One region of the Streptomyces sp. NBC_00271 genome, then DNA from elsewhere that is predicted to be linked to it. Evidence: riboswitches for the same ligand, from Rfam matches in the RefSeq annotation. Region 1 holds a riboswitch; each other region holds the start of a gene.

Region 1 (9,951 bases):
ACCGTGCGCAGCCCCGACGACCTGGCGCTCAGCGCCCGCTGCCGGGCCCTGCTCGCCTCCGGCGCGGAGGCCGTCGAGCACTACCGCACCGCCCTCGACCTGCACGCCTTGGGCACCCGTGACTTCGAACGCGCCCGTACGGAGCTGCTGTTCGGCGGTGCGCTACGGCGGCTGCGGCACCGGACGGAGGCCCGTGACCGGCTGCACAGCGCCCTCGAGGCGTTCGAGCACTTCGGTTCGCCGCAGTGCGCGGCGGCGGCGCGGACCGAACTCCGTGTCCTGGGGGAGCCCGTCTCGCCGGTGCGGGGCGCGGACGATCTCGTCGCCCGCCTCACCGCGCAGCAGTTGATGGTCGCGCGCATGGCGGCCGACGGGGCGACCAACCGGGAGATCGCGTCGCGGTTGTTGCTCAGTCCGCGGACCATTGATCATCATCTGCGGGGGGTGTTCGCGCGGTTGGGGATTCGGTCGCGGATCGAGTTGGTGCGGTTGTTGGGGGAGCGGTGAGGGGGCTGTTCTTCGGCTGCGCGCCGGTGGGGGCTGGGCGCGCAGTTCCCCGCGCCCCTGACGGGGCGCTCAGACCCCCTGCGCCGAAATGAAGGCGTTTGCGTCCCAGGTGCCGCCCAGCCGAGAGGCCAGCCACCCAGGCGCCTCCGCACAAAAGTCGGCGACCGGGTAAGCCCCCGCCCCCGCGGGCAGCGCTCCCAGGAGCGGGGCTTCGGCCACAAGGGGCAGGTCCGCGAGGTTGCAGCGCGACGCCAGGTCCGGGGAGTCGGGCCAGCTGCCGATGACGATTCCCGCCAGGTCCAGCCCACGGCGCCGCAGTTCACGAGCCGTCAGCTCGGTGGTGTTCAGGGTGCCGAGGCCCGCTGATGCCACCACCAGCACCGGCGCGTCCAGCAGGCTCGCCGCGTCCGCCAGCGTGCCGCCCTCGTCGTCGAAGCGGACGAGGAGACCGCCCGCTCCCTCGACCAGCACGAGGTCGTGCTCGGTGGCCAGTTCGGCCGCCGCCTTCGCCACCGCGACCGGGCGCACCGGGGGCAGGGAGGCCCGCCGCGCGGCCGTCGCGGGAGCCAACGGCTCCGGATAGCGGGCGAGTTCGAGCGTGGTCACGGCGCCCGCGAGCCGGGCCACCTCGTCGGCGTCCCCACGCTCGTCCGGGCGTACACCCGTCTGCGCCGGCTTGAGTACGGCCACGGAGCGTCCGGCCGCGAGGGCCGTGGCGGCGACGGCGGCCGTCGTGACCGTCTTGCCGACCTCCGTGCCCGTCCCCGTGATCACCAGAACCGCCATGTCATCCCTCCCGTGCCGCCGCGCACACCGCGCGCGCGATCCGTGCCACGTCCGCGTCACCCGTGACGTACGGCGGCATCGTGTAGACGAGGTCGCGGAACGGGCGCAGCCACACGCGCTCGCGCACGGCCGCCGCCGTGGCCGCCAACATGTCGACCTCGTGGTCGAGCTGGACGACGCCGATCGCGCCCAGGACCCGTACGTCCCGGACACCCGGCAGCGAGGACGCCTCCGCGAGACCGTCCCGCAGACCCGCCTCGATCCGCTTGACCTCGGTCTGCCAGTCCTGTCCGAGCAGCAGGTCGATCGAGGCGCAGGCCACCGCGGCGGCCAGCGGATTGCCCATGAAGGTCGGGCCGTGAGCCAGCACCGGGACCTCACCGCGTGAGATGCCCTCGGCCACCCGTGCCGTGCAGAGCGTCGCCGCCATCGTCATGTAGCCGCCGGTCAGCGCCTTGCCGACGCACATCACGTCCGGCGTGATACCGGCGTGCTCCGCCGCGAAGAGAGCACCCGTTCGGCCGAAGCCGGTCGCGATCTCGTCGAGGACGAGAAGCACGTCGTGCGCGTCGCACGCCTCCCGCAGCACCCGCAGATACGCGGGGGAGTGGAACCGCATCCCGCCCGCGCCCTGTACCACCGGCTCCACGATCACCGCGGCGAGCTCGTCGGCGTGCCGCCCGATCAGCTCGCGCAGCTGGTCGGCGTACGACTCCTCGTACGCGACCGGCGGGGCGTCGGCGAACACCTGGCGCTGGAGCACGCCCTGCCACAGCTCGTGCATCCCGCCCTCGGGGTCGCACACCGACATCGGCTGCCAGGTGTCCCCGTGGTAGCCGCCGCGCCAGGTCAGCAGCCGCTGCTTGCCCGGGCGGCCGAGCGAGCGCCAGTGCTGGAGGCACATCTTGACGGCGACCTCGACCGACACCGATCCGGAGTCGGCGAGGAAGACGTGTTCCAGGCCCTCGGGCGTGATGTCGACAAGTCGCTTCGCCAGCCGCACGGCGGGCTCGTGCGTGAGCCCGCCGAACATGACATGGCTCATGCGCTCCAGCTGGTCGCGCGCCGCGTCGTTGAGGACCGGGTGGTTGTAGCCGTGGATGGCCGACCACCAGGACGACATGCCGTCGACCAGCTCGCCCGAGCCGTCCGCCAGCCGCAGGCGTACCCCGCTCGCCGATTCCACGACGAGCGGTTCCTGGCGGCCGGGCATGGGGCCGTACGGGTGCCAGACGTGCCGCCGGTCCAACTCCAGCAGTTCCCGCACGGGCAGCGTGGACGGCTCGGACCGGTCAGGCATTGGGGGCGAGGTCCGTTCCGGCACCCCGGCGGCGTACGGCGACGAGATCCGTACGCGCTTCGGCGGGCTGCTCCTGCTCGGCCTGCACCTTCACGGAACCGCAGACGCCGCCGCCTTCGTGCGAGCCGCACCCACCGCCCTCGTGCGAGCCGCACCCGGCGTCCGCGTGCGAGCCGCACCCGGCCTCGGCGTGCGCACCGCAGCCCGCGCCCGCCGTCACGCGGTGCTCCGGCAGGGTCACCTCGCCCGCGCCCTCCACCTCGAACCCGGCGTCCGCGATCATGTCCAGGTCGGCCTTGCCCGCCTGGCCCTCGCTGGTGAGGTAGTCGCCGAGGAAGATCGAGTTGGCCAGGTTCAGGGCGAGCGGCTGCATGGTGCGGAGGTGGACCTCGCGGCCGCCCGCGATGCGGACCTCCACGTCCGGGCAGACGAAACGGACCATGGCCAGGATGCGCAGGCACCGCTGCGGGGTGAGGTTCCACTCCTTGGCGAGCGGGGTGCCCTCGAAGGGGATCAGGAAGTTCACCGGAACGGAGTCCGGGTCGAGCTCGCGCAGCGAGTAGACGACGTCGACGAGGTCCTCGTCCGACTCGCCCATGCCCGCGATCAGACCCGAGCAGGCGGACAGACCGGCCGCGTGCGCCTTCTGGACCGTGTCCACCCGGTCGGCGTACGTGTGCGTGGTCGTGATGTCCCCGTACGTCCCCTCGGAGGTGTTCAGGTTGTGGTTGTAGGCGTCCGCTCCCGCCTCGCGCAACCGCTCGGCCTGGCCGTCGGAGAGCAGGCCCAGGCAGGCGCACACCTCGACGTTCTCGTTCTGGTCCTTGATCGCCTTGATGGTGTCGGAGACCCGGTCCACGTCACGGTCCGTCGGACCGCGGCCGCTGGCCACCAGGCAGACCCGCTTGGCGCCCCCGGCGAGCCCGGCGGCCGCGGCCTGCGAGGCCTGGTCCGGCTTGAGCCAGGTGTACTTCAGGATGTCGGCCTTGGAGCCGAGGCGCTGCGAGCAGTACGAGCAGTCCTCCGGGCACAGACCGGACTTCAGATTGACCAGATAGTTGAGTTTCACTCGACGGCCGAACCAGTGCCGGCGGACTTTTCCGGCCGCGGCCACCACGTCGAGCACGTCGTCGTCGGACGTGGCCAGCACGGCCAGCGCCTCGTCACGGGTCGGCAGCTCGCGCCGAAGCCCCTTGTCCACCAGCGTGTTCAGCAGGTCCATGAGATCCGATCCTGACGTATGTGAGCCGCTGCGGCCAAGGAGAGTTTGCACAACAGAGACGGTTCGACGTGTGGGTATTGCCACATCATGGGCGCCGCGTCGCCCCGCTAGGGTCTGTGCACTGCCTACAAAACGACCACCTTCATGACCCCCTCACGACCGCTCCCAGGGCCCGGAGGCACCAGCATGGCCGGATCGCCGTTCGCGTGGATCGACGAGCAGGCGCACCAGCGCCGACAGGCCGGACTCGTCCGCACCCTGCGCCCCCGCGCCGCCGACTCACCCCTTCTCGATCTGGCGAGCAACGACTACCTCGGGCTGGCCCACCACCCCGAGATCACGGCGGCCGCCGCCCAGGCCGCGCGCCGCTGGGGCGCCGGTGCGACCGGCTCGCGGCTCGTCTCCGGCACGACCGAACTTCATGGCGAACTCGAGCGCGAGCTCGCGGACTTCTGCGGCTTCGAGTCCGCGCTCGTCTTCTCCTCCGGCTACGCGGCCAATCTCGCCGCCGTGACCACGCTCGCGCCGCACGGCTCGCTGGTCGTCTCGGACGCGGGCAACCACGCCTCCCTCATCGACGGCTGCCGGCTCGCCCGGGGCGCGACCCAGGTCGTCGCGCACGCCGACCCCGACGCCGTGCGCAAGGCGCTGGGCACGCACGAGGGTCCCGCCGTCGCCGTGTCCGACACGGTCTTCTCGGTGGACGGCGACATGGCCCCGCTGGCCGAACTCGCCACTGCCTGCCGCGAGCACGGCGCGGCGCTGCTCGTCGACGACGCGCACGGGCTGGGCGTCCTGGGCGACGGCGGCCGGGGCGCCCCGCAGGCCGCGGGGCTCGCGGGCGCCCCGGACGTGGTCGTGACCGCCACCCTCTCCAAGTCGTTCGGCAGCCAGGGCGGAGCCGTCCTCGGCCCCGCCCCGGTCATCGACCACCTGGTCAACGCGGCGCGCACCTTCATCTTCGACACCGGTCTCGCGCCCGCGGCGGCGGGCGCGGCCCTCGCGGCGCTCAGGCTGCTGCGCCGTGAGCCGGAGCGCGCCGCCCGGGCCCGTGAGGTGGCGACGGCGCTGCACACCCGGCTGACCGCCGAGGGCCTGGAAGCCGTACGACCGGACGCCGCCGTGGTCTCCGTGCGCGCGCCGTCCCCCGAACAGGCCGTGCGGTGGGCCGCCGACTGCCGGGAAGCGGGACTCGCCGTCGGCTGCTTCCGCCCCCCGTCCGTGCCGGACGGCATCTCACGGCTGCGGCTGACCGCCCGCGCGGACCTCACCGACGCGCAGATCGAGCACGCCGTCGGCGTGATCAGTTCAGCCCGGCGACAAAGCCCTCCCAACTGGCGGGAGTGAAGAGCAGGGCGGGGCCCGCCTTGTTCTTGGAATCGCGCACAGCGACCAGTCCGGCCCAGGGTCCTGGGCCGGGTCGGGCCGTCTCGACGCAGTTGTTCATTCCCGTACTGCGGCTGCTGCGCAGCCATCGCACGTCGCGGAGTGAAGTACTGGAACTTACGTACCGAGGCAGTGCAGTCATGGGGGGTGCCTCCTTACGCGCCGTCACCTATCCCGGCGATGTAGTCCAACGAGTCCTCGGGCGAAAGGGCGTGGAACTGAAGGGCGTTGAAGGCCTCGGTGTAGGCCTGAAGGTCTTCTTTCCGTTCGAGGTAGAGGCTACTCGTCAAGTGGTCGAGAACAACCACATCCAGATCAGTTGTGTTCGGAAATGAGAAGATAACGAAAGGCCCGGTGACGCCGATATGGGCTCCCGCGGCGAACGGCAGGACCTGAAGGCGCACTTGAGGCAGGGTGGCGGCCTCCCGCAGACGGTCCAGTTGCCGAGCCATCACCTTCGGTCCGCCGACCTCGCGTCTTAACACGGCCTCGTCGAGGACCGCGGTCAGTTCCAGCGGCGGATTCGAACGCAGGACGTCCTGCCGGGCGAGGCGCACCTCGACGAGCGCGTCGAGCTTGCCGTCCTCCAGGCCGCCGACGGCGACCCGGGTCACCTCCCGTGCGTACTCGGGCGTCTGGAGCAGTCCGGGTACCACCGTGGTCTCCAGCGTGCGCATGCCGCTGGCCTGGGACTCAAGACTGATGAAGTCGCGGTACGTGGGTGGCAGGACCCCGCGGTAGGCGTGCCACCAGTGATGGCGGCCGTTGCCCTCGGAGCCCGCGAGGCCGACCAGGAGTTCCCGTAACTCGGGCTCCGTGACGGCGTAGGCGTCCAACAGGCGCTCCACGTCGGCCGGTTTCACCCCACTGATACCGGTCTCGATCCGGCTCACCTTCGACTGGTGCCAGCCGACGAGACGGGCCGCCTCACCACTGGTGAGACCGGCGACGGCGCGCAGCGCGCGCAGTTCGGCACCGAGCTTGCGGCGGCGCACCGCGGGACCGTGCTGCATGGCCGTACTCCTTACTCCTTCCGAGCCGCCCAAATACGCTCCGTCGTCGTGGAGTTCACCGCATCGAGCGACAGATATATGCATATCTCGGTGGATCGCACCCGTGACCGGCCCAGTGATGGCAGTCTGGCGCGAAGCACCAGTCCGGGACCGTACTCGAACCATCCGCTCCGTGTCGGACTCCGGTCCCGTGGGAAAGGGACGACGTCGCCATGGCAGATCACCAGGAAGCATCCGTCACTCTGCCGAGCGATCCCGCCTCGGTCTCCGCGGCCCGGAATTTCGTCGCCGATGTGCTGGCCGAATGGGGCCTGCCGTGCGACGCCGAAGTCGCGGACACCGTACGCCTGATCGTGTCAGAACTAGCCACCAACGCCGTCCAACATACGTTCGGGCAGTCGCCCACCTTCACGGTGGACGTCCGGCTCGACCGAGACGAACACCTCAGGATCGGCGTCACCGACAGCCATCCGCGCTTTCCCAAACGTCTGCCTGCCGCCGTCCAGCAGGACAATGGACGGGGCATGGTGATCATCCGCTGGCTGACCGCCGAATGCGGCGGCAGACTCGTCGTCCGGCCCACCCGTGAGGGCGGCAAGACGGTCGCCATCGAGCTGCCCTGGACGGTGCCGGCCCAGCCGGTGACGGCCGGCGGCCCACAAGAGCCCTGAGGAGCGGCTCAGTTGTCGTGCTGCGCTGCGAGGCGCCTCGCAGCGGGGCCCGGAAGGCCTCGGCCGCCGGTGCCGAGACGTCCCCGGTCCGGTGGACGACGGAGATCGTACGGCGCGGATCTCCCGGTCCAGCAACAGCGGCCCCACCGGAGCCGCAGGCGGGACCAACCGCCCGCTGCGGCAGGGGTCCAACACCCACGCGCTCGACCCGAAGGCGCCGATCACCTTCCTCAGCCTGCTGCCACGGTTCGTGCCCGAGGGCAACCGGGCGATGAGCGCGCTCACGGTTCTCGGTCGGGTGCTTCTTTCGGAGCCGTCCCCGCGCTGACGACGGCACGGTGCACCAGGCCGGGCAGGAGGCCCCACAGCGCCACACAGACAAGCAGGGTGCCCGCGCCCGAGGCGATCCCGGCGGCGCGTCCCAGCGCGACGTCCACGACGAGCAGCACCGATCCCGTCAGCGCAAGCATCAGCACGCCCATTCCCACCGTGGACAGGACGGAGGAGACCCGCACGATGGTCGGCTTCGCGCCCTGCTGGAACAGCGACCTGTGCAGCGCGGCCGGCGCCGTGAAGAGCGCGGCGGCCGCCACGGCCAGCAGGAGGGTGGTGACGTACGTGGCGCGCTGCACCGTGTCGAGGGACGGGAAGCGTGGGGTGAACGCCAGTGTCAGCAGGAACGCGAAGAGGATCTGCACACCGGTCTGCGTGACGCGCAGTTCCTGGAGCAGCTCGCCGAAGTTTCGATCGGCGCGCTCGAGGGGCGTCTCGTTCCGTTCATCGGGGGAAGGTCGCTCAGCCATGCTGAACGAGTAACCGGTTCGTCCGCTTTTCACGCCCGGGGGGAACCCCGAGGGGGTGCCGGCCGGCGGCACCCCCTCGGGCAGGTCAGCTGACCCGGCCGTACCAGACGCTCTTCGTCCAGATCTTCTGCAGCTTCACGACCTCCCCTGTCTTCGGGGAGTGCCAGATCTTGCCCTTCCCGGCGTAGATGCCGACGTGGTACACGTTCCGGCCCGAGTGGAAGAACACCAGGTCTCCGGCCTTGCGGTGGGACGCGGAGATGTGGTGCGTCTTGTTGTACTGCGCCGCGGCCGTACGAGGCAGCGTCTTGCCCGCCTTCTTGTACGAGTAGAGCGTGAGCCCGGAGCAGTCGAAGCGGCGTGGCCCGGCGGCACCGTACTGGTACGGGGAGCCCTTCTTGGAAGCCGCGACCTGAAGTGCCTTCGTCGCCAACGTGGCCGCTTCGGCGTCGGATGCGACGCCAGGAACCACGAGGCTGCCGCCCACGGCGGCGATGGTGAGCGCCGAGGCCGTACCGGCCCGGGTCCACAGCGACGGGACACGATTGAGCGCAGTCATGCGCAACCCTTCGTCAGCCGCCTGTGAAGGATGACCTGTCGGATTCGGGCTGGCGAAGTAGCCCGGCCGCTTGCGCGGCTTCACCCCAAGGACCGCCCGGATCTCTCCGGCGACCCGTCTTGCTGGGTCCTCCACTCCTGCCGATGCACTTCTGTCGACCGGTCATCCGGGCAGCGGCAGGACTCGGCGTCCGCCCGGACCGCCCCGCCGCTGTGGCGGGGGCTTGTCGTCGGAAGGGATCTTCACGCATAGCAGTCACAAAATCCGAGCGGAACCGGCGATTTGTGGGGTTACTCACCACTCACCCGTTCGGGTGGACGACCCCCTGTTCGGGCGATGTTGGGGACACCGGCGACGCGCCCACCAGCACCGGAGCATCTCATTCCGCCTCCGGGGTACGCGCGTTGTGCAACTTTTTCGGTTCCCCGAAGGGGTGTGTGATTACTCCATCAGGGGGTACGCCATCTGGTCCGTTTGAACCCCGGGCCGGACGCCTCGCCGACGCGGCGCGCACGGCGACCCGGGTGGGGATGTGTCAATTGTCGGCTTCGGGCGGCAGCGTGACGCGGGCCGCCCGCCGCTCACCGTCGAGGACGCGCAGAGCCTGCGCCAGCGTCGGCGCGTGCACCTCGCTCTCGCCGCGCTGGTGCATCAGCGCGAGGGCGTCCCGCAGCTCGGTGGCCTTGGCGACCAGCGCCTGGGCGGCACGCAGCCCGCGATAGGTGTCTCCGGGCCTGGCCGGGTTGATACGGCCCAGCAGGTCGACCACGTCGAGGTAACGGTCGATCAGCTCGGCCTCGGCTCGTGTCAGCGCGGGCAGCGGGGGCAGTTCGGGCACCATCGGCGGATCACCTCGCGTCGGGTGTGGCGTTCTTCGCACCGGGCGCGGTGCGCGAGGTCTTGCGGCTGGGGATGATCCCGTCCACCAGTCCGTACGCCAACGCGGCCTGGGCGTCCAGGATCTTGTCCCGCTCGATGTCGGCGGCGACCTGTTCAGGACTCTGCCCCGTGTGCCGTACGAGCATGTCCTCCAGCAGCCTCCGAGTGCGCATCAACTCCTCGGCCTGGAGGGCCAGATCGCTCGCCTGTCCCTGCACCGGCTCGGGAAGTGACGGCTGGTGGATCAGCACCCGGGCACCCGGCAGCGCGAACCGCTTGCCCGGCGCGCCGCCGGCCAGCAGTACGGCGGCGGCCGACGCGGCCTGCCCCAGGCAGGTGGTCTCCACGTCGCAACTGACGAACTGCATCGTGTCGTAGATCGCCGTCATCGCGCTGAACGAGCCGCCGGGGGAGTTGATGTACAGCGCGATGTCCTGGTCCGGCGCCAGGTATTCGAGGTGCATGAACTGCGCCATCACGTCGTTCGCCGAGGTGTCGTCGATCGGCGTCCCGAGGAACACGATCCGCTCGTCGAGCAGCTTCGAGTACGGATCCAGGGTCCGGTGCCCCATGCTCGTCCGCTCGGTGAACTCGGGCAGGACATGACGGGCGGACGGTTCATTCATGGCACGCGCCTCCTGTGAAGGGTTCTGTAAAAAATGTACAGGACGTACAGAGCGGGGGGAGGGTGCTCGGCTGACAGCGAAAATCCCCGTGCGCCGCCGGTGAAGAGGGTCGCCCGATCGTGCGCACGGTCGTTTTCGGCGGAGCTGAACGAGATCGTCCGCTCTGTGGGGGTGCCGGGGGCCCGGTCTAAGCTGGTGG
Region 2 (9,951 bases), 7.2 Mb from region 1:
CCGGCGAGGAGTGGCTCTACGTCCTCCAGGGGCGGCTGCGGCTGCGCCTCGGGGACACCGCCCAGGTGCTCGCGCCCGGGGACAGCGCGCACTTCGACTCGCTGACCCCGCACCGCATCGCGGCCGCCGATCAGTCGGGGGCCGAACTCCTCTTCGTACACACCCTGCTGCAGAGCCCCACCGCCGCGCTGTGCCTCGGCCCGGCGGCAGGGCACCCGACCATGGGAGAGCTGTCATGACGGAATCCACACAACCCTCGGAGCCCACCGAATCAGCCGACCCCGCCACGCGGCGGCGCATGGTCGAGAAGTTCCCCCGCGCCCTGTGGGTGCGGCTCTTCATCTACATCGCCGTCGGCCATCTCTTCGCGGCCTTCATCTATCTGCTGTTCGAGCTGGGCGGGCAGAACCAGTAGCCCAGGGTTCGGGCCCCAGGCTTCGGACCGCCGCGTTTCAGTCCAGCAGGCGCTCGCGCAGCCGCTCCCGCTGCTCGGGCGTGACCCCCAGCCCCCGCTCCAGGTAGGCGTCGATGCCGCCCCAGGTCTCCTCGATCGTCTCGAAGGCCGCGGTCAGATACTCGGCGCGGGCGTCGAACAGGGGACTGAGCAGCTCCATGACCTCGGGGGAGCGGGCCGTTTCCGAGGAGCCGTTGCGGCGCACCTTGTAGCGGCGGTGCGTCGCGTTCGACTCCAGGTAGTCGGCCACGATCGCGTCGCGCTCGACGTCGAGGGCGAGGAGCGTCACGGCTATGGAGAGGCCCGCGCGGTCCTTGCCCGCCGCGCAGTGCATCAGCGCGGGCACGCTGTCCTCGGCCAGGGCGTGCAGCACGTGCGCGTGCTCGGCCGTGCGCTCCTTGACGATCGTGCGGTAGGAACCGATCATCCGGTTCGCCCCCTTGCCGTCGCCGAGGTGCCCGCGCAGCTCTTCGATGTCGCCGTCGCGGACCATCTTCCAGAACTCGCTGCCGTCGGCAGGGTCGGTGAGCGGAAGGTTCACGTTCCGTACACCCGGCAGCTCGACGTCCGGACCCTCCAGCTTCTGGTCCGCGGCATTGCGGAAGTCGAAGATCGTGTGCAGCCCGAGGGAGGAGAGGAACGCGGCGTCCTCCTCCGTGGCGTGCGCGAGATGACCGCTGCGGAACAGCCGTCCGTAGCGCACCCGGCGGCCGTCCACGGTGGGCAGGCCGCCCACGTCTCGGAAGTTGCGCACTCCGGCCAGCTCCGGCTCGGTCGACGGGACCTGCTGCGTCACGGGGGCTCCTCCCATTGGACCGCCGGCGCTGCTCGGCGACGCTCGCCGACGGGAATCGCGCCTTCGACGATACGACATGGGTTCCTCAGGCAATGAAGTTGTCCACAGCCGTTGCCTCCCGGGTGAGACGCCGTTGATGATGTTGGTGATTGAGTGCGGATGTTCGAATCTGTGAGGGTTTGATGATCGAAATCGGCGAAGATGGTCGTACGTGGCTTCTTTCGGGCCCCACGAGCAGCTACGCACTGCGGCTGACCGACCTCGACGAACTGCTCCATCTCCACTGGGGGCCACGGATCACCCTCGCCGACGCCGAGTCGCTGGCCGCCCTGCCCGGCCCGCCGTACCGGCCCTTCGAGTCCCGGCTCGACGGGCGCGAGGAGTATCCCGTCGAGGGCGGCCCCCGCTTCGTACGTCCGGCGCTGTCCGTACGGACGCAGGAGCGGCGCGGCACCGAATGGCGTTTCGAGTCGTACGAGGCCGACAGTGACGAACTGCGGCTGCGCTTCGCGGACGGCGGGCTCGGCGTCACCCTGCACTACCGGATGCGCGGCGACGTCGTCGAGCGCTGGGTGACCCTGGCCAACGAAGGACCTTCCCTGGAGCTGCTGCGCGCGGACTCCGCGACCTGGACGCTGCCCGAGCGCGACGGTTGGCGCCTCTCCCAGCTGCACGGGCGGTGGGCGGCCGAGTCCCGGCTCGCCCGCTCCCCCCTCACCTACGGTGAGAAGGTCATCGGCAGCCGTCGCGGGCACACCGGGCACCAGCACCTGCCGTGGGTCGCGCTGGACAGCGGGGCGAGCGAGGAGAGCGGCGAGGTCTACGGGTGCGCGCTGGGCTGGTCGGGCTCGTGGCGGATCTGCGTGGCCCAACTCCCCGACGCGCGCGTGCAGATCTCCGGCGGCGCGGGATACGACGACTCCGGACTGTTGCGTCTGGAGCCGGGGGAGTCGTTCACCACCCCCGTCTTCGCGGGGCTGTGGAGCGACGGCGGCTTCGGCGCGGCGAGCCGGACGTGGCACACCTACCAGCGGGCGTACGTGATCCCGGACGCGGACCAGGACCGGCCGGTGCTCTTCAACTCCTGGGAGGCCACCCACTTCGACATCTCCGAGGAGCGGCAGCGGGAGCTGGCCCGGCGGGCCGCGGAGATGGGCGTCGAGCTGTTCGTCGTCGACGACGGCTGGTTCGGGGCGCGGACGAGCGACCGCGCCGGGCTCGGCGACTGGACCCCCAACCCGGAGCGCTTCCCGCAGGGACTGAAGCCGCTCGCCGACGACGTGCACGCGCTCGGCATGCAGTTCGGGATCTGGGTCGAGCCGGAGATGGTCAATCCGGACAGTGAGCTGTACCGCGCGCACCCCGACTGGGTGCAGTTCCAGCCGGGGCGGACCAGGACGGAGTTCCGCAACCAGCTCGTACTCAATCTCGCCCGCCCGGATGTCCAGGAGTACCTGTGGGAGCAGCTCGACGGTCTGCTCTCGAGCGCCCCGATCGACTATGTGAAGTGGGACTTCAACCGCTGCTTCACGGACGCCGGTTGGCCCGGTGAGCCGTACCCGCAGAAGCTGTGGGTCGAGCACGTGGAGGCCCTGTACGGGCTCCTGGACCGGCTGCGGGCCGAGCATCCCGGGGTAGCCTTCGAGTCCTGCTCGGGCGGTGGCGGCCGGATCGACCTCGGCGTCATGGCACGCACGGACCAGGTGTGGACCTCCGACAACACCGACCCGCTCGACCGGCTCGCCATCCAGCACGGCTTCAGCCAGATCCACCCGGCCCGGATCATGGCCGCCTGGGTCACGGACAGTCCGAACGCGCAGCTCAACGGTCGGATCAGCTCGCTGCGCTTCCGGTTCGTGAGCGCCATGGCCGGGGTGCTGGGGGTCGGCGGTGACCTGGCCGACTGGAGCGAGGCGGAGCTCGTCGAGGCGCGGGAGTGGGTGGACCTCTACAAGGAGATCCGGCCGGTCGTGCAGCGCGGCGACCTCTACCGGCTGCGGCCTCCGGAGGGCGGGCTGAGCGCCGTGCAGTACGTCCGCGGCGACGAGACCGTCGTCCTCGCCCTGCTCCAGGCGCAGCATCACGGCGAGCCGGTCGCCCCGCTCCGGTTGCGTGGGCTCGATCCGAGCGCCGCGTACGAATGCCGCGAAACGGGTGAAGTGCACCGAGGTGCGGTGCTGTTGCATCACGGGTTGCGGACGGGGCTGCGCGGGGACTTCGATGCGGCAGTTATCCGACTGCGTCGCATGTGAGCGTTCTGTCCCTATTGATGCCTTAATTCCAACTGGCCCTGGAATAAAAGACCGTGGTGTGACGTGCGTGAGCAGCGTCATATTCGTGACGATGCGTTGCCGGCCCGCTTTCTCGATCCGCCCGAATTTCCGGGCGGATTGAGGGGCGGGGGAGATCATTGTCCACGGAGGGTGACCGGAATTCCGGCATGGATCAAGAATGGCACGCGCACAGAAAAGCGACATGGTTGGCGATGCGCCCCCATGTCGCTTACGTTCGCCCTCAATCCGGACGGACGCCCAATCCTGCCGCCGCCCGGTATCCGCACACCCACCGGTAACCGGCAGGAGCGGGGGACCCACAGGTACCACGCCTGTTCCGGTCTCCGGAACGGCTAGGGGTATAGCCGCGCAGCCGCGTGGCCGGGCATCTCCAGCCCGCACCCGACAGCTCACCTCGCAGGCGCCGGAGAGGAATTCTTCATGCCCGCGAAGGGTAAGCACCGCCGACCCAAGTCCCAGCGTTTCTCCCGCTCGATCGCCGTGGCCGGAACCGGTGGCGCCGCCCTCGCGCTGCCGCTGATGGGGGCCGCCGGTGCCCATGCCGTGACGCCGACGGCCGCGGTTTCGTCCACTGCGGAAAAGACCGCGACGATTTCCGGCGCGACGGTTTCCGAAAAGACCGCGACGGTTTCCGAAAGGACCGCGACGGTTTCGGAAGAGACCGCGTCGACCTCCACGGCCTCGACGAAGACCTATTCGGTGAAGGCCGGCGACTGGCTCTCCAAGATCGCCGAGCGGCAGCACCTCCGCGGCGGCTGGCAGAAGCTCTACTCCGACAACCGTCAGGTCATCGGCAGCGACCCCTCGATGATCCACCCCGGCCTGAAGCTCACGATCGGCGTGAGGGCCGCGTCGACCGACGACACCAAGCCGTCGACCAAGCCGTCCACGCAGTCGTCCGCCAAGACGTCCACGCGATCGTCGGCGCAGTCGGCCGCCGGATCGTCCGGCGCGGCGGACGCGCCCAAGACCCAGGCCGCCACCACCCGGGCCACCGGCACCGCCACCCACACCGGTTACACCCTGCCGGTCGGGGGCGCCACCATCGGCACCGGCTACAAGGTCGCCGGCAGCATGTGGTCCAGCGGCTACCACACCGGCGTGGACTTCGTGGTCCCGACCGGCACCACCATCAAGGCCATTGCCGCCGGTACCGTCGTATCGGCCGGCTGGGGCGGCGCGTACGGCAACCAGGTCGTCATCCAGCACGCCGACGGCCGGTACTCGCAGTACGCTCACCTGTCCGCCCTGTCCGTCTCGGCGGGCCAGACCATGACCAATGGCCAGCAGATCGGCCTCTCCGGCGCGACCGGCAACGTCACCGGTCCGCACCTGCACTTCGAGATCCGCACCACCCCGAACTACGGCTCGGACATGGACCCGGTCGCGTACCTTCGCTCGCACGGTGTCGCCGTCGGCTGACGTCCGCCGCGCCTCTCACATCTTCGAGGGCCGGACCCCGCGATCGCGGGGTCCGGCCCTCGGCTTTTCTCCACGCGTCCCGGCGTGGTCCTTTCATGATCGGCACATTGCGGTCTTGTGGCACCGGCGAACGAGGTCTCGACACGGTGCGAGAGTGGCTCCACAGTGATCTCCGTAAGCGCTTTCTATGTCTTCGGCGGCGGCACCGCGGCCGTCGTCGCCACCGCAAGGAGCACGCCATCGTGAGACCTCGAAGACTCGGCGTCGTCACCGCCGCCGCGCTGCTGGCCGGTCTGGTCGCCGCGCCCTCGCACGCCACCGAACGGCATCCGCCGCCGCGCCGGATCGTGGAGAACCTGGACCGCGGCCTGGTCGCCGTCCCCTCGGGCAAGGGCACCTTCCTGAGCTGGCGGTTACTCGGCACGGAGTACGCACTCCCCCAAGTTCTCGGCTCCGCTCGAACAGGGGGTACCCCCACCGGGGACGCGATCGCGTTCAACGTGTACAAGGGCGGACGGCGGCTCAACCAGGCGCCGGTCACCCGGTCGACCACGTACCAGGACGACACCCGGGGCACCGGCACCTACACCGTGCGTGCCGTCGTCAACGGCCGTGAGCGGAAACCGAGTTCGGCGGCGCTCGACTTCGTGCGGGGTTACGCCGAGGTTCCGCTGGCCGCCGCCGACGGATACACCGTGCAACACGCCTGGCCCGGCGACCTCGACGGCGACGGACGCTACGAACTCGTCGTCAGCCGGCTCGCGCAGACCCGCGACAAGCCCGACCTCCTGGAGGCGTACACGCTCACCGGCGCGCGGCTGTGGCGCGTCGACCTCGGCCCGGGCTCGTACACCCAGGTCGGCGGGAACGGCGCCAACGATCCCGCGCCCGCCGCGATCAGCGGCTCGACGCCGATCGGCGGCTACCGCAACGACGACAACGTCACCGTGTACGACCTCGACCGCGACGGCAAGGCCGAGGTGCTGGTGCACACGGCCGACGGGACCACCTTCGCGGACGGCGCGAAGGTGACCGCCGACTCGCCCGCCGACCAGTTCATTTCGGTGATCGACGGGAAGACGGGCAGCGAGCGCACCCGGCAGCCCGTGCCCGACGACCTCGTCGCCGACGGCCCCTCCGGCGGACACTTCGGCATCGCGTACCTCGACGGCGTACATCCCAGCCTCGTCACGAAGTTGGTCACCCGGGTCGGCGCCAAACGCGGAGCCTTCCGGATCCTCTTCCAGACCTGGGACTTCAACGGCACGGATCTGAACCGGCGTTGGAAGTACGTCGTCCCGGTCGGCAGCGGCGCCACCAGCTTCCACCAGATCCGGACCGTCGACGTCGACCAGGACGGCAAGGACGAGATCGCCGACGGCAACTACGTCGTGGGCAGCGACGGCACGCTGCGCTATGTCGTCGACGGTGCCGGACACGGCGACCGTTTCGACATCGCCGACCTCGACCCCGACCGGCCCGGCCTGGAGGGCTTCGCGATCCAGCAGTCCGAACTGGGCGTCGTATCGAGGTTCCCCTGGTACTACTACGACGCCGACACCGGGCAGCGCCTGGTGACCGGCGAGCACCCGGCCGACCCGACGAGCGAATCCGACCTCGACGTCGGCCGGGGCAGCGCCGCCGACATCGACCCCGGCCACCCCGGCTACGAGTACTGGACCTCCACCGCCGACGTCACCCGCCCCGGCGCGGGCGTCTTCAACGTCCAGGACGGAAAGGTCTCCACGACCACGCCCAGCGTCAACTTCCGTATCTGGTGGGACGGCGACAAGGGCGCCGAACTCCTCGACTCCACGCATGTCGACAAGTGGGACCCGAAGGCCGAGACCAGCACGCGCCTCTTCGACCCGGACGGTGTCGTCTCCGGCGCCCGCAACGCGACCCCCTTCTACGGCGACCTCCTCGGCGACTGGCGCGAGGAGATCCTCGCCGAGACCGGCGACCACACCGCGCTGCGCCTGTACACCACCACCGAACCGACGAAGACCCGCATCTACACGCTCGCCCAGAACCCCGGCTACCGCCTCGGCTGGACCGTGCGCGGCTATCTCCAGTCGACGTACACGGACTACTACCTGGGCACCGAGACCCGGCGGGTGCCGAAACCTGCCATCACCACCACCGCTCGCACGGAAGGAACCTCATGACCACCCGCAGAGCCTTCGCGACCCTCGCCGCCGGTGCCGCGCTGTCGACGCTCGCCCCGGCCACCACCGCGAGCGCCTCGCCGCGCCACCGCCGCGGCCGACTCATCGCCCACGACGGCTTCCGCCGCGGTCTCGGCCAGTGGGTCACCGAACTGCAGGACGGCGGCACGGTCACCGCCTCGCACGGCGTCCTGGAGATCGACGTACCGAGCGGTGCGACGGTCTGGTTCAAGCAGCGGCTCGAAGGGCCCTACGTCATCGAGTACACCGCCACACCGGTCTCCGAGGGCGGCCTCAACGACCGGGTCTCCGACCTCAACAACTTCTGGAACGCCATCGACGTCCGCTCCCCGGACGACCTCTTCGCCACACCCCGGGGCGGCGCCCTGGCCGAATACGACTACCTGAAGACGTACTACGTCGGATACGGCGCCAACACCAACACGACCACGCGGCTGCGCCGGTACGTGGGGGAGCCGGGCGTCCGCCCGCTCGTCTACGACTACACGGAGCCGCTGCTCACGGCCAACGAGCCGAACCGTGTCCGGATCGTCTCGGACGGTTCCACGGTCCGCTGGTGGAACAACGGACGGCTCGTTTTCGACTACGGCGACCCGGAGCCGTACGCGAGCGGGCACTTCGCGTTCCGGACCACATGGAGCCACTTCCGGATCGAGGGCTTCCGGGTGTGGCGGCTGTTCAACCACTCCTGACAGGGCCTTATTCCGGGTTCGGTCACACTTTACGAGTGGCTTATCTCACCACCCGTCAACCCCTTCCTACGGTCGCGTAGCTCACATCGAAAGGTGAATCATGGGCCGATGTGGCAGACGATTCGAAGAGTGACAACAGATCAGTGATCGGGTCGTACGTGGCGGTGGGGGACAGCTTCACCGAAGGCGTCGGCGACCCCGGCCCCGACGGGGCCTTCGTCGGGTGGGCCGACCGGTTCGCCGTGCTCCTCGCCGACCGGCGGCCCGAGGGCGACTTCACCTACACCAACCTCGCCGTACGCGGAAAGCTGCTCGACCAGATCGTCGAGGACCAGCTCCGGGGCGCCAAGGAACTCGCCCCCGACCTGGTCTCCTTCTGCGCGGGCGGCAACGACATCATCCGGCCAGGCACCGACCCCGACGAGGTCGCCGAGCGCTTCGAGCGCGCGGTCGCCGACCTCACCTCCGCCGTCGGCACCGTCTTGGTGACGACCGGCTTCGACACCCGTACCGTCCCCGTGCTGAAGCATCTGCGCGGCAAGATCGCCACGTACAACGGGCACGTGCGGGCCATCGCGGACCGGTACGGCTGTCCGGTCCTCGACCTGTGGTCCCTGAAGACGATCCAGGACCGACGCGCCTGGGACGGCGACCGTTTGCACCTCTCGCCCGAGGGCCACACCCGGGTCGCGCTGCGCGCCGGCCAGGTCCTCGGTCTCGAAGTGCCCGCGGACCCCGACCAGCCCTGGCCTCCGCTGCCGCCCCGCGGCACGCTCGAGGTCCGGCGCGACAACATCCACTGGGCACGCGAGTACCTCGTCCCGTGGATCGGGCGCCGACTGCGCGGGGAGTCCTCCGGCGACCACGTGGCCGCCAAGGGCAGCCTCTCGCCGGACGACATCAAGATGCGGATCGAGTCGGTGGCCTGAACGACGGGTCTCCGACGTGCCGGTGGCTTGGAGGCAGTGGGCGCGGGGGCCGGAGGCGTGATGCGCGGGGCCGTCGTCGGTGTCGGCTTCACCGTGCGTGGGCAGGGAGTCGGTGTCCGTCGTGTCATCGGCGCATCAACGCATTGCCGGCAGCCGGGTGGCGGGACGTGCCGTCCGTCACGGACCCGCATCGGTGGCGTGCCCGCCAGGCGGGCTCGGGCCGAACTTGCCCCCGCGCCTGCGGCCCTCGTGGCGCGGCGGTGTCGTCGCGCGTCGACATGGCGCGGCGGCTGTCGCCGGGTCGGGTCGGCCGTGCCCCGTACACGCCTCCCCGGTGGCTCGGCGGTGGGCGGAGCCGACTCTGGTGGCAGTGATCCGGCGGCCGACGAGGTGAACGGCCCGGGGTGGGCCGGCAGCAGCCGAACCGACCCGCTCGGTGGGCGGTGGAGCGGCGACGGCCGAGCCGAACCGTCCGGGCGCGCGCCCCGGCGTGCGCCTCAGCGCACCGCCGCCGTCAACGCCTCCCGCGCGAGCCCCAGTTCCCGGGCGAGCGCCTCGTCCACCCACTCCTGGGCCCGCGCCCGCGACACCGCTCCCGTGTAGGCGGTCATCTGCACGGCGAGCCCGTCGAGCAGCGCCGTCAGCCGCAGGGCGGCACCCGTGGGATCCGGGCACTCGAACTCGCCAGCCGCCACTCCCTCCGCGATCACCTCGGTGATCGCGGCCTTCCACTGCTTGTCGAGATCACGCGTGACCTCCTGAAGCGCGGGCTCGCGCAGGGCGGCCGCCCAGCCCTCGATCCACAGCCGCCAGCCCTTGGCCTGACCGGTCGGCGCGTACCAGCGCACGGCGGCGCGCAGCCTGCGCAGCGCCGACGTCCGACGGCCGAGCAGCTTGCGCAGATGGGCGAGGTCGTCCTCGGCCGCGTAGGTGAACGCGGCGGCGACCAGCTTCTCCTTGGTGGAGAAGTGGTACAGCACCAACGCGTTGCTCACCCCGAGCACCGAGGCCACGTCGGCGATCCGCACCGCCGCCACGCCCCGCGCCTCGATCTGCTCGATGGCGGCGCGCAGCAACTCCTCGCGCCGTTCCGCCACGCTCAACCGCACCCTCGCCACGCGGTAACCCTAATGCTCGACAGGGTCAGTCGACGAACTGGTAGTCAAACCGGATGC
Region 3 (9,951 bases), 3.2 Mb from region 1:
TCGCGCGGCGCGTCAACGATCTTGGCGCTCAACGCGGGTTGACTCTTCGCTACGACAAGACGTCGGTGGCGCGCTGGGTGTCGAAGGGAATGGTGCCGCAGGGTGCGGCGCCGCATCTCATCGCGGCCGCCATCGGTCAGAAGCTCGGCCGCCCGGTGCCGCTCCACGAGATCGGCCTGGCGGACGCGGATCCCGCGCCCGAAGTGGGCCTCGCCTTCCCCCGTGACGTCGGGCAGGCGGTGCGGTCCGCCACCGAGCTGTACCGCCTGGACCTCGCCGGCCGCCGGGCCGGCGGCGGCGGCATCTGGCAGTCCCTGGCGGGATCCTTCGCAGTGAGCGCTTACGCGACTCCCGCCTCACGGTGGCTGATAACCCCGGCCGACAGTTCGGTGGCGCGGGACGTGAACCCTTCCGAGGGCTCCGGGGCACCACTGAAAGTCGGCCACAGCGACGTGCAGAAGCTCCGCGAGGCAGCAGAGGACGCCAGGCGCTGGGACTCCAAGTACGGGGGTGGCGACTGGCGTTCGTCGATGGTGCCGGAATGTCTGCGGGTCGAGGCGGCCCCGCTGTTGCTCGGCGCCTACTCCGACGAAGTGGGCAGAGCCCTCTTCGGGGCGAGTGCCGAGCTGACCCGCCTGGCGGGCTGGATGGCCTTCGACACGGGCCAGCAGGAGGCCGCCCAGCGCTACTACATCCAGGCCCTGCGCCTGGCCCGAGCCGCCGCCGACGTCCCTCTGGGCGGCTATGTACTGGCCTCCATGTCCCTCCAGGCGACCTACCGCGGCTTCGGCGACGAGGGTGTCGACCTCGCCCAGGCCGCCCTGGAGCGCAACCGGGGGCTCGCCACCGCCCGCACCATGAGCTTCTTCCGTCTCGTCGAGGCACGCGCCCACGCGCGCGCGGGTGACGCCCAGGCGGCCGGCGGAGCCCTGAAGGCCGCCGAGGGCTGGCTGGAGCGGGCCCGGGACGGCGACCACGACCCGAGCTGGCTCGGCTTCTACTCGTACGACCGTTTCGCGGCCGACGCGGCCGAGTGCTACCGCGACCTGAAGGCGCCGCGCCAGGTGCGCCGCTTCACCGAGCAGGCACTGTCGAAGCCGACGGAGGAGTTCGTACGCTCCCACGGTCTGCGACTGGTGGTGTCGGCGGTCGCCGAGCTCGAGTCGGGCAATCTCGACGCGGCATGCGAGCAGGGCGTACGGGCGGTGGAGGTCGCCGGGCGGATTTCCTCCGCGCGCACGACGGAGTACGTGAAGGACCTTCTGCACCGTCTGGAGCCCTACGGCGACGAACCACGTGTGGTGGAGCTGAGGGAGCGGGCACGGCCGCTGCTGATGACCCCGGCGTAGGCGCTCCGCCGGGAAGGCGGTGGCCAACTGCGGGCCGTGGGTGGCTGAGCGCGCAGTTCCCCGCGCCCCTTCGGGGGCGCGGCCCACTTCCTGGGTTTGAAGGCGTTGTCAGTGGCGCAGTGCACTCTTGAAGCCGGGAGGTGGAACAGGTGCGGGTCGCTTACGACTGCGATGTGCTGGTGATCGGCGGCGGGATCGTCGGCCTGGCGACGGCCTATGCGATCACGCGCGCCGCGCCGGGCACGCGGGTGACGGTGCTGGAGAAGGAGCAGGGCCCCGCCCGACATCAGACGGGGCGCAACAGCGGTGTGATCCACAGCGGGATCTACTACCGGCCCGGCTCGCTGAAGGCGCGGTACGCCGTGCGGGGCGCCGCCGAGATGGTGAAGTTCTGCGCGGAGTACGACATCGCGCACGCCGTCACCGGAAAGCTGATCGTCGCCACGGAGAAGGCCGAGCTGCCCCGTCTGCACGGGCTCGTGCAGCGCGGCCGGGAAAACGGGATTCCGGTGCGGGAGCTGGGCCCCGCCCAGATAGCGGAGTACGAGCCGCAGGTGCGCGGGCTCGCCGCGATCCACGTCGGCACGACGGGAGTGTGCGACTTCGTCGCCGTGGCCCGGCAGCTCGCCGAGTCCTCCGGGGCGGAGATCCGGTACGGGGCGCAGGTCGTCCGCATCGACCGTCGGCCCGCGCTCGGTGTCGCCGTCGGCACGGAGGACGGGGCGGTCGTGCGGGGACGGGTGCTGGTCAACTGCGCCGGGCTGCACTGCGACGAGATCGCGCGCCTGGCCGGGGACGAGCCCGGCATGCGGATCATCCCCTTCCGCGGCGAGTACTACTCCCTGGCGCGTCCCGAGCTGGTCCACGGCCTGGTCTACCCGGTCCCCGACCCCGCCTTCCCCTTCCTCGGCGTGCACCTCACCCGGGGGATCGACGGAGATGTCCACATCGGGCCCAATGCGGTGCCCGCGCTCGCCCGGGAGGGGTACGGGTGGGGGGTCGTCCGGCCCCGTGAGGTGGGCGCGGCCGTGGCGTGGCCCGGTTCCTGGCGGATGGCGCGGCGGCACTGGCGGTACGGGGCGGGGGAGCTGCGGCGGTCGGTGTCCAAGGCGGCGTTCACCGGGGCCGTGCGGCGGCTGCTGCCGGCGGTGACGCCGGACGACCTGGTCCCGGCCTCGGCGGGTGTCCGGGCCCAGGCCGTCCTGAGGGACGGCACCCTGGTGGACGACTTCCTCATCGAGGAGGGTCCGCGGACCGTGCACGTCCTGAACGCGCCGTCTCCCGCCGCCACGGCGTCGCTCCCGATCGGGCGCGAGGTTGCGCGGCGGGCACTGGGGGTGCTGGCGGGGACGTGACGGGGTGACCGCCCTGAGTCCCTCGCCCCCGCCGCCCCTACCCAACCCATCCCCAGGGACTCCGCCCCCTCGACCCCCGCAGGGCTCCGCCCCTGACCCCGCATCGGCCTGAACGGCCTCGTCCTCAAACGCCGGACAGGCTGAAAGATGCGCGCCAGCGCCCTCAAGGGGCGCGGGGAACTGCGCGCCCAGCCCCCACCGGCCCCGCAGCCAAACGAACCGGCCGGGCGAGGAATGCGGGGCGCAGCCCCCGCCTCAGGGGCGCGGGGAACTGCGCGACCAGCCCCCACCGGCCGTCAGCCGAACGAACTCGGGCGGGCGTGGGATGCGGGGCGAAGCCCCCGCCCGCGGCGGCGGGAGAGTGGTCTCGGGGGCGCCGTAAAATCGTCCTCACTGTGTCTGACTCCATTGACTCCCCCGAAGAGCCCCGGTCCAGCTCCGTCGCCGGAGGTGAGCCCCATCGGCCTGTCCGGGCCAAGGGGGAGCCCCGGTTCCCCGACGGGCCGAAGGCCGACCCCGCCGGATCGCACTTCGAGCGGCGGATCCGGAGTTTCCAGCCGCGGCGCAGCCGGGTCACCACGGGCCAGGCGGACGCGTTGCAGCGGCTGTGGCCCAAGTGGGGGCTCGACATCGACGGGCAGCGGGTGATCGATCTCGCGGAGTTGTTCGGGGGCGAGCGGCCCGTCGTGCTGGAGATCGGGTTCGGGATGGGCGAGGCCACCGCGCGGATGGCGGCGGAGGACCCGGAGACGGGGATCCTCGCCGTCGACGTGCACACGCCGGGGCAGGGCAACCTGCTCAATCTCGCGGACCAGCGCGGACTCACCAACATCCGCGTCGGCAACGGTGACGCGATCATTCTGCTCAGGGAGATGCTCACGCCGGATTCCCTGAGCGGGCTGCGCGTGTACTTTCCCGATCCCTGGCCCAAGAAGCGGCACCACAAGCGGCGGTTGATCCAGCCGGAGTTCCTCAGCCTCGTCGCGACCCGCCTCAGGCCCGGCGCCCTCGTGCACTGCGCGACCGACTGGGAGCCGTACGCCGAGCAGATGCTGGAAGTGCTGAGCGCGCACCCGGACTTCGAGAACACCCGGCCGGACGGCGGTTACGCGCCTCGTCCGGACTTCCGGCCGCTGACCCGTTTCGAGGGTCAGGGACTGGAGAAGGGTCATGTGGTGAACGACCTCCTGTTCCGGCGCGTACAGCACCGAGACCAGGACACATCCGGCGACTGAAGACCCGCGGACGCACACCACCAGGCGCCGTCGCGGGCAGCGCCCCTCCCTCGTTAGGGTCAATGCCGTGGCCACCTTTCCCCCGTACCCGACGTATCCCGGCGGTCCCACCGGTGGGCCGGCCGACGGTGCACTGCGGCACGCGCACTGGTGGCAGCGGAAGTGGGTGCGCTACGGCGCGCTGATCACCCTGCTCGCGCTCTCCGGCCTCGTCATCCTGGCCCTGGTCCGCCAACAGACCGGCACCGAGGGCTTCCTGGTCGGGCTCGGCCTCGCCGTGCTGCCCGTGCCGCTCCTCGTCGCCGCGTTCCGCTGGCTGGACCGGGTGGAGCCCGGCCCCTGGCGCAATCTGCTCTTCGCCTTCGCGTGGGGCGCCTGCGCGGCGGCGCTGATAGCGATCGTCGCCAACAGTTTCGCGACCAGATGGATAGCGACCGCCACCGCCGACCCGTCCAGCGCCGACACCCTCGGCGCGACCGTCATCGCGCCGATCGTGGAGGAGTCCGCGAAGGCCGCCGCCGTGCTCCTGGTCTTCCTCTTCCGCCGCCGGGACTTCACGGGGATCGTCGACGGGGTCGTCATAGCCGGAGTCACCGCGACCGGCTTCGCCTTCACCGAGAACATCCTCTATCTCGGCACCGCCTTCGGCACGGACCAGCTCAACGGCGACCGCGGCCTGGCCTCCGTCACCGCCGCGACCTTCTTCGTCCGCGTCGTGATGTCGCCCTTCGCGCACCCCCTGTTCACGGTGCTCACCGGCATCGGCTTCGGCATCGCGGCGCTGTCCGCCGAGCGCCAGCATGTGCGCCGCGTCCTGCTGCCCCTGACCGGACTGCTGCTCGCGATGGGCATGCACTCCATGTGGAACGGCTCGTCTAACTTCGGGGAGTACGGCTTCTACGCGGTGTACGGGGCGTTCATGGTGCCCGCGTTCGGTCTGCTCACCTTCCTCGTCATCTGGACCCGGCAGCGGGAGCTGAAGACCGTACGGACCGAACTTCCGGCGTATGCGGCGGCCGGTTGGCTCACCCCGCCCGAGCCGTACGTGCTCGGCTCGATGCGGGCGCGGCGGCTGGCCCGCGAGTACGCCGCCCACCACTTCGGCAGGGCGGCGGCGCGCTCGGTCGCCCAGTACGAGGCGTACGCGACCTCGCTGGCGTTTCTGCGGCACCGGGGGCGCAGTGGCCGCGCCAACGCCGACTTCGTCGTACGGGAGCGGGAGTTGCTGCACGAGCTGTGGCGCCGCCGGGAGATCGCCCGCCCCTCCCTCGCGTACGCGGCCCACACGTCGGCCCCGGCCGTACCGGTGCCGCCGCAGCTACCGCCGCCGTGGCCCGGGTACGGCTACGCGCCGGTGCCCGGCCAGGCGAACCCCGCCGGCGCGCCCCCGTACCCCGCCGGCGCGACGACCCCGTATCCCGCCCCGGCGACGCCGTACCCCGCGTACAACCCCTACCAGTCTTAGCTCTCAGGCGGACGCTTCCGTCAGCCTGGCCACCTCCGCGTCCGTCAGGGTCAGGTCGGCGACCGCCAGCAGGGCCGGCAGCTGCTCGACCGTCCGTGCGGAGGCGATGGGCGCCGCGACCGTCGGCCGGGCGGCGAGCCAGGCGAGGGCGACCGTGGCGACCTCGGCGTCATGGGCCACGGCGACCTCGTCGAGGGCGGCCAGGACGCGGATGCCGCGCTCGGTGTCGAGGTGCTTGCCCGCGCCCGCGGCCCGCGCGGACTCGACCGTCGTACCCGGGCGGTACTTGCCGGTGAGGAAGCCGGACGCGAGCGCGAAGTAGGGGACGGCGGCCAGGCCGGTCCGGGAGGCGACCTCCTGGAGCGGGCCCTCGTAGGTGTCGCGCGAGACGAGGTTGTAGTGCGGCTGGAGGGCGACGTAGCGCGCGAGACCCTCGCGGTCGGAGAACTCCACGGACTCCGCGAGCCGCTCGGCGGAGATGTTGGAGGCGGCGATCTCCCGGACCTTGCCGGCCCGGACCAGTTCGTCCAGCGCGCCGATGATCTCCTCGACCGGCACCGAGGTGTCGTCGAAGTGGGTGTAGTAGAGGTCGATGTAGTCCGTTCCGAGGCGGCGCAGCGAGGCGTCGGCGGCGGCCCTGATGTTCGCCGGGGACAGGCCCTTGTACTCGGGGTGGGTACTGACCTTGGTGGCGAGGACGACATCGGAGCGGTTGCCGCGCGCGGCGAACCACTTGCCGATGACCGTCTCCGACTCACCGCCCTTGTGGCCGGGGACCCACGCGGAGTAGCCGTCGGCGGTGTCGACGAAGTTGCCGCCCCCGGCCGTGTAGGCGTCGAGCACGGCGAAGGACTGCGCCTCGTCGGCGGTCCAGCCGAAGACGTTGCCGCCGAGGGAGAGCGGGAAGACCTCGAGGTCGGAGGAGCCGAGCTTGCGAAGGGAAGTCATGCCTTATTTCAACAGGCGTACCGGATTGCCGTATTCCGCACACGGCCCCTGGGAACGATCAGGGGTTGATGCCCTTGCTCTGCAGCCACGCCATCGGGTCGATCGCGCTGCCGCCGCCCGGGTGAACCTCCAGGTGCAGATGCGGCCCGGTCACGTTGCCGGTCGCGCCCACGCGCCCGATGACGTCGCCGGTGGCCACCTTCTGCCCCACGCTGACGCTGATGGACGACTGGTGGCAGAACCACAGCTCCGTGCCGTCGTCGAGGGTGAGGATGGTGCGGTAGCCGTACGAGCCGGCCCAGCCCGCCTCCGTGATCGTGCCGCTGTGGACGGCCTTGATCAGCGTGCCGGTGGGGGCCGCGAAGTCGAGGCCGGTGTGATAGCCGGAGGACCACATGGAACCGGCGTCACCGAAGCGGGAGGTCAGGGTGTACGAGGAGGTCGGCAGCGAGTAGCTCTTGGCGAGCTCGGCGAGGCGCGCGGCCTCGGCCTTCTGCTTGGCGTCCTCGTCCGCCTTCTTCTTCGCGGCGGCGACCTTGGCCTCGGCGTCGTCCTTCTGCTGGGCGGCCAGCGCGACCGCCTTCTTCGCGGCGGCGGCCTCGGCGGCGTCCTGGGCCGCCTTGTCGATCTGGTCCTGCTGCGACTCGGCCTGCTGGATGATGCGGGCGCGCAGCGCCTCGCCCGCGTCCGTGTTGCCCTGCGCGGCGTCGGCGCTGGTCACACCGGCGCTGGTGAGCGGGGTGGCGGAGCCCTTCGGCGTGCTGGGACCGCCGTCGGATATCAGTGCCTTGGCCGATTCGGTGACCGAGGAGAGGTCGGGCAGCGAGATGGAGACCGGCGGCTTGCCGGGCGCCGCGGTGGCCATGCCGCCCGCGCCGACGGCGGCGATGACGCCGACACCGAGGACCGTGGAGCTGCGGGCGAGTCCCCCGCCGCGCTGCTTGGAGACGCGGTGCCGGCCGCGGAGGGGACGGATGGAATCCTCGGTGGGGTTCCACTCCTCCCAGGGGCCCTCGTCCTTGCCGTAGGCGTAGCCAAAAGTCTGGGTGTCGTTCGGCGGGAACGAAGTGGGCTGGGCGGGCCGGTTGGACGCCACGTGGGCGTGCTCCTTTCCTTCCTTCTCGCCTACCGGGTTAGCTGACGGGTTCGGAGCAGGAAGGTCTCCTACGCGCGTCAACCCACGGTGTCTCCACCGTGAAAGACGCTCGATTCACCCCAAGTTGGTGGTTCCCCGGTTCCCTCGCGGGATTCGGCGCGTGCGCACGGAGCCGACTCTTGTGACGGCTGGGACGACCGCGCTGCGTTATCGAACGTTAATAGACGCGGGTACCGGATTCCAAGCTGTTCGTACTGATCATTAACGACTTTCGGCCAGGACTTACCGCCCACGACCGGCGGAATTCGGGCGAGTTGGCCGCGCTTCCCTACTTGGCGGTTATTTGACGGTGCGTCAGTCGTTATGCGGAGGGGCATCGACCGATCACCCCTCGTGACATCGATCAAGAAAGCCCCTTCCGTGGCTACGGCCGCCGTACGGCGAGCAGGGCCATGTCGTCCGTCAGGGCGCCACCCGTGTGCCGCCGGACCTCCTCCACGAGCGTGGCCAGCAGGGCGTCGGGGCCGGGGAAGGTCCGTCCGGCCAGGCGCGCGGCCGGATCGTAGAAGCGCCCCTGCGCGTCGCGGGCCTCGGACAGTCCGTCCGTGTGGAAGAGGAGCGTGGCCCCGTGCGGGAACTCCGTCTCCTCGGCACGGTCCGGCCAGCTGCCCAACTCGCCCATGCCGAGCGGCAGTGCGGGGTTCGCGGCGGCGAGCGTGACCAGTGTTCCGTCCGCGTGCAGGAGCAGCGGTGGCGGGTGGCCTCGGTTGACGATCCTTACGAGGCCGCCCTCGTGCGTGATCTCCGCGAGGACGGCGGTGGTGAACCCCTCGAAGGCGTCGACGCCCCCGCGCCGGGTGCCCTCGCGGGCCAGCGCCCGCTCCAGCCGCTGCGCGACCGCCTCCGGCGTGGCCTCCTGCTCGGCCGCCTCCCGGAACGCCCCGATGAGCACCGCGACGGCGGCCACCGCGTCCATGCCCTTCCCTCGTACGTCGCCCACCGCCAGCCGTACGCCGTGCGGGGAGTCCTGCACCGCGTACAGGTCGCCGCCGATGAACGCGCCCGCCTGCGCGGCCTCGTAGCGCGCCGCGACGTCGAGGCCGCCGATCCGCTGGTCGGGTTCCGGCAGGACGGCACGCTGGACCGCCTCGGCGATCTGGTGGGCCGAGGCGAGTCGTTCGTCGGTGCGGCGGACGAGGATGTTGATGAGCACGGCCAGCACGCCGACGGTCGCCACGGTGGCGACCTCCGTGAGCGCGTCCACCTTGAAGACGATGCCGAGCCGGATGTGGGTCGTGAGCACCGCGACGAGCGCCGCGACGCCGGTGAGCACGGTGCCGCGCAGCGAGAAGAGCGGGGCGGCCACGAGCGGCGCGGCCGTGAAGAGGGGGCCCGCGGTGAAGGCCATCGGGGTGAAGTAGTCGTAGAACGCGCCGACCAGGATGAGCAGCGCGGGCAGCACCCGGACGAGGCTGCGCGCGCAGGAGATCCGGCACCGGTCCGCGTCGGCCGGGCGGGGCTCCGACTCGTCCCCGAGTCCGGGATCGGGCACGGGGTCCTCGGGCAACCGCCCACCGGACCGGTCGTACGGCTCGTCACACGACTCCTCGCCCGGCTCGCCGTACGGCTCCTCGGCCCACCGCGCGCCTCCTTGCTGCTGCCCCACCCGTCCAGGCTTCCCGGGACGGGGGCGGGGGGCGAGCGGTGAGGGGCCGACCGGGGGACACGTCAGTCCGAGGCCGACCACCGGACGCCGCCCGCTCCGCCGCGCCCGTGGTGGTGCCCGGCCGGGGCGACAACGGTCCCGCCGTCCGGCACGAAGTCATGACCGCCGTGACAGGCCCCGAGGAACAGCGCGCACACGGCGAGCAGCAGCGCGAGCGCCGGCGCGCGCCGGACCAGCCACCGATGACAACTCATAGTGAGCGGAAGACTACAGAAAGTCGGGTCGGCAGGGAAAATCGGGGCGGGACGGCAATCGGGAAATCCGGCGGCAAGAAAACCGGGACGGTGAACGGGAAAAAACCAAGGGCCGGAACTCGTTTCCGAGTTCCGGCCCTTGGCCTTCAGTAGCGGGGACAGGATTTGAACCTGCGACCTCTGGGTTATGAGCCCAGCGAGCTACCGAGCTGCTCCACCCCGCGTCGTTGAAATTAGTGTACGCCATCCGCGGGGCCCGATTCACCAGGCTTTTCGCGGACGACCGCGGGGCCGCCCCTAGCCGGCCGCGAGAAGGTGACGATTGGGCGCCACGGCCCGCTCCTCGAACTCCGGCAGTACGACGACGTCCGCCCCCGCGGCCACGAGCAGACCGTTCCCGTCGGCCTCCGTCACGAACGTGTCGGGCTCGCGCCACGCGGTGACCACCCGCCGTACCCCCGCGTCGAGGATCAGCCGCGCACAGGGCGCGGGCCGGGACGCCCGCCGCGCACACGGCTCCAGGCTGCTGTACACGGTGGCGGAGCGCAGCCGCGGATCCGCGGGATCGATCTTCGCGAGCGCC

What was found. Region 1 has a riboswitch for cyclic di-AMP ahead of OG798_RS12190 (C40 family peptidase). Riboswitches for the same ligand answer to the same signal wherever they lie in the genome.
Region 2: another riboswitch for cyclic di-AMP. It lies ahead of OG798_RS44425 (M23 family metallopeptidase); the one in region 1 lies ahead of OG798_RS12190 (C40 family peptidase).
Region 3: another riboswitch for cyclic di-AMP. It lies ahead of OG798_RS26465 (M23 family metallopeptidase); the one in region 1 lies ahead of OG798_RS12190 (C40 family peptidase).

Annotation. Positions count from the first base shown of each region.
Region 1 is NZ_CP108070.1:2,581,838-2,591,788, reverse strand. It holds gene OG798_RS12235 (helix-turn-helix transcriptional regulator) at 1-507, shown strand, start outside; gene bioD (dethiobiotin synthase) at 577-1,293, opposite strand; gene OG798_RS12225 (adenosylmethionine--8-amino-7-oxononanoate transaminase) at 1,295-2,593, opposite strand; gene bioB (biotin synthase BioB) at 2,586-3,815, opposite strand; gene OG798_RS12215 (8-amino-7-oxononanoate synthase) at 4,002-5,162, shown strand; gene OG798_RS12210 (DUF397 domain-containing protein) at 5,119-5,343, opposite strand; gene OG798_RS12205 (helix-turn-helix domain-containing protein) at 5,357-6,214, opposite strand; gene OG798_RS12200 (ATP-binding protein) at 6,427-6,885, shown strand; gene OG798_RS12195 (DUF6328 family protein) at 7,167-7,688, opposite strand; gene OG798_RS12190 (C40 family peptidase) at 7,774-8,247, opposite strand; cyclic di-AMP (ydaO/yuaA leader) riboswitch at 8,251-8,405, opposite strand; gene OG798_RS12185 (hypothetical protein) at 8,783-9,088, opposite strand; gene OG798_RS12180 (ATP-dependent Clp protease proteolytic subunit) at 9,096-9,752, opposite strand.
Region 2 is NZ_CP108070.1:9,762,560-9,772,510, forward strand. It holds gene OG798_RS44405 (helix-turn-helix domain-containing protein) at 1-239, shown strand, start outside; gene OG798_RS44410 (DUF6126 family protein) at 299-415, shown strand; gene OG798_RS44415 (tyrosine-protein phosphatase) at 453-1,250, opposite strand; gene OG798_RS44420 (alpha-galactosidase) at 1,433-3,502, shown strand; cyclic di-AMP (ydaO/yuaA leader) riboswitch at 3,804-3,962, shown strand; gene OG798_RS44425 (M23 family metallopeptidase) at 3,965-4,966, shown strand; gene OG798_RS44430 (rhamnogalacturonan lyase family protein) at 5,209-7,134, shown strand; gene OG798_RS44435 (DUF6250 domain-containing protein) at 7,131-7,847, shown strand; gene OG798_RS44440 (SGNH/GDSL hydrolase family protein) at 7,991-8,776, shown strand; gene OG798_RS44445 (TetR/AcrR family transcriptional regulator) at 9,274-9,894, opposite strand; gene OG798_RS44450 (hypothetical protein) at 9,920-9,951, opposite strand, start outside.
Region 3 is NZ_CP108070.1:5,796,177-5,806,127, forward strand. It holds gene OG798_RS26440 (MFS transporter) at 1-1,349, shown strand, start outside; gene lhgO (L-2-hydroxyglutarate oxidase) at 1,499-2,704, shown strand; gene trmB (tRNA (guanosine(46)-N7)-methyltransferase TrmB) at 3,100-3,939, shown strand; gene OG798_RS26455 (PrsW family intramembrane metalloprotease) at 4,007-5,404, shown strand; gene OG798_RS26460 (aldo/keto reductase) at 5,408-6,352, opposite strand; gene OG798_RS26465 (M23 family metallopeptidase) at 6,411-7,448, opposite strand; cyclic di-AMP (ydaO/yuaA leader) riboswitch at 7,460-7,617, opposite strand; gene OG798_RS26470 (PP2C family protein-serine/threonine phosphatase) at 7,873-9,000, opposite strand; gene OG798_RS26475 (hypothetical protein) at 9,177-9,368, opposite strand; tRNA gene OG798_RS26480 (tRNA-Met) at 9,519-9,592, opposite strand; gene OG798_RS26485 (dihydrofolate reductase family protein) at 9,666-9,951, opposite strand, start outside.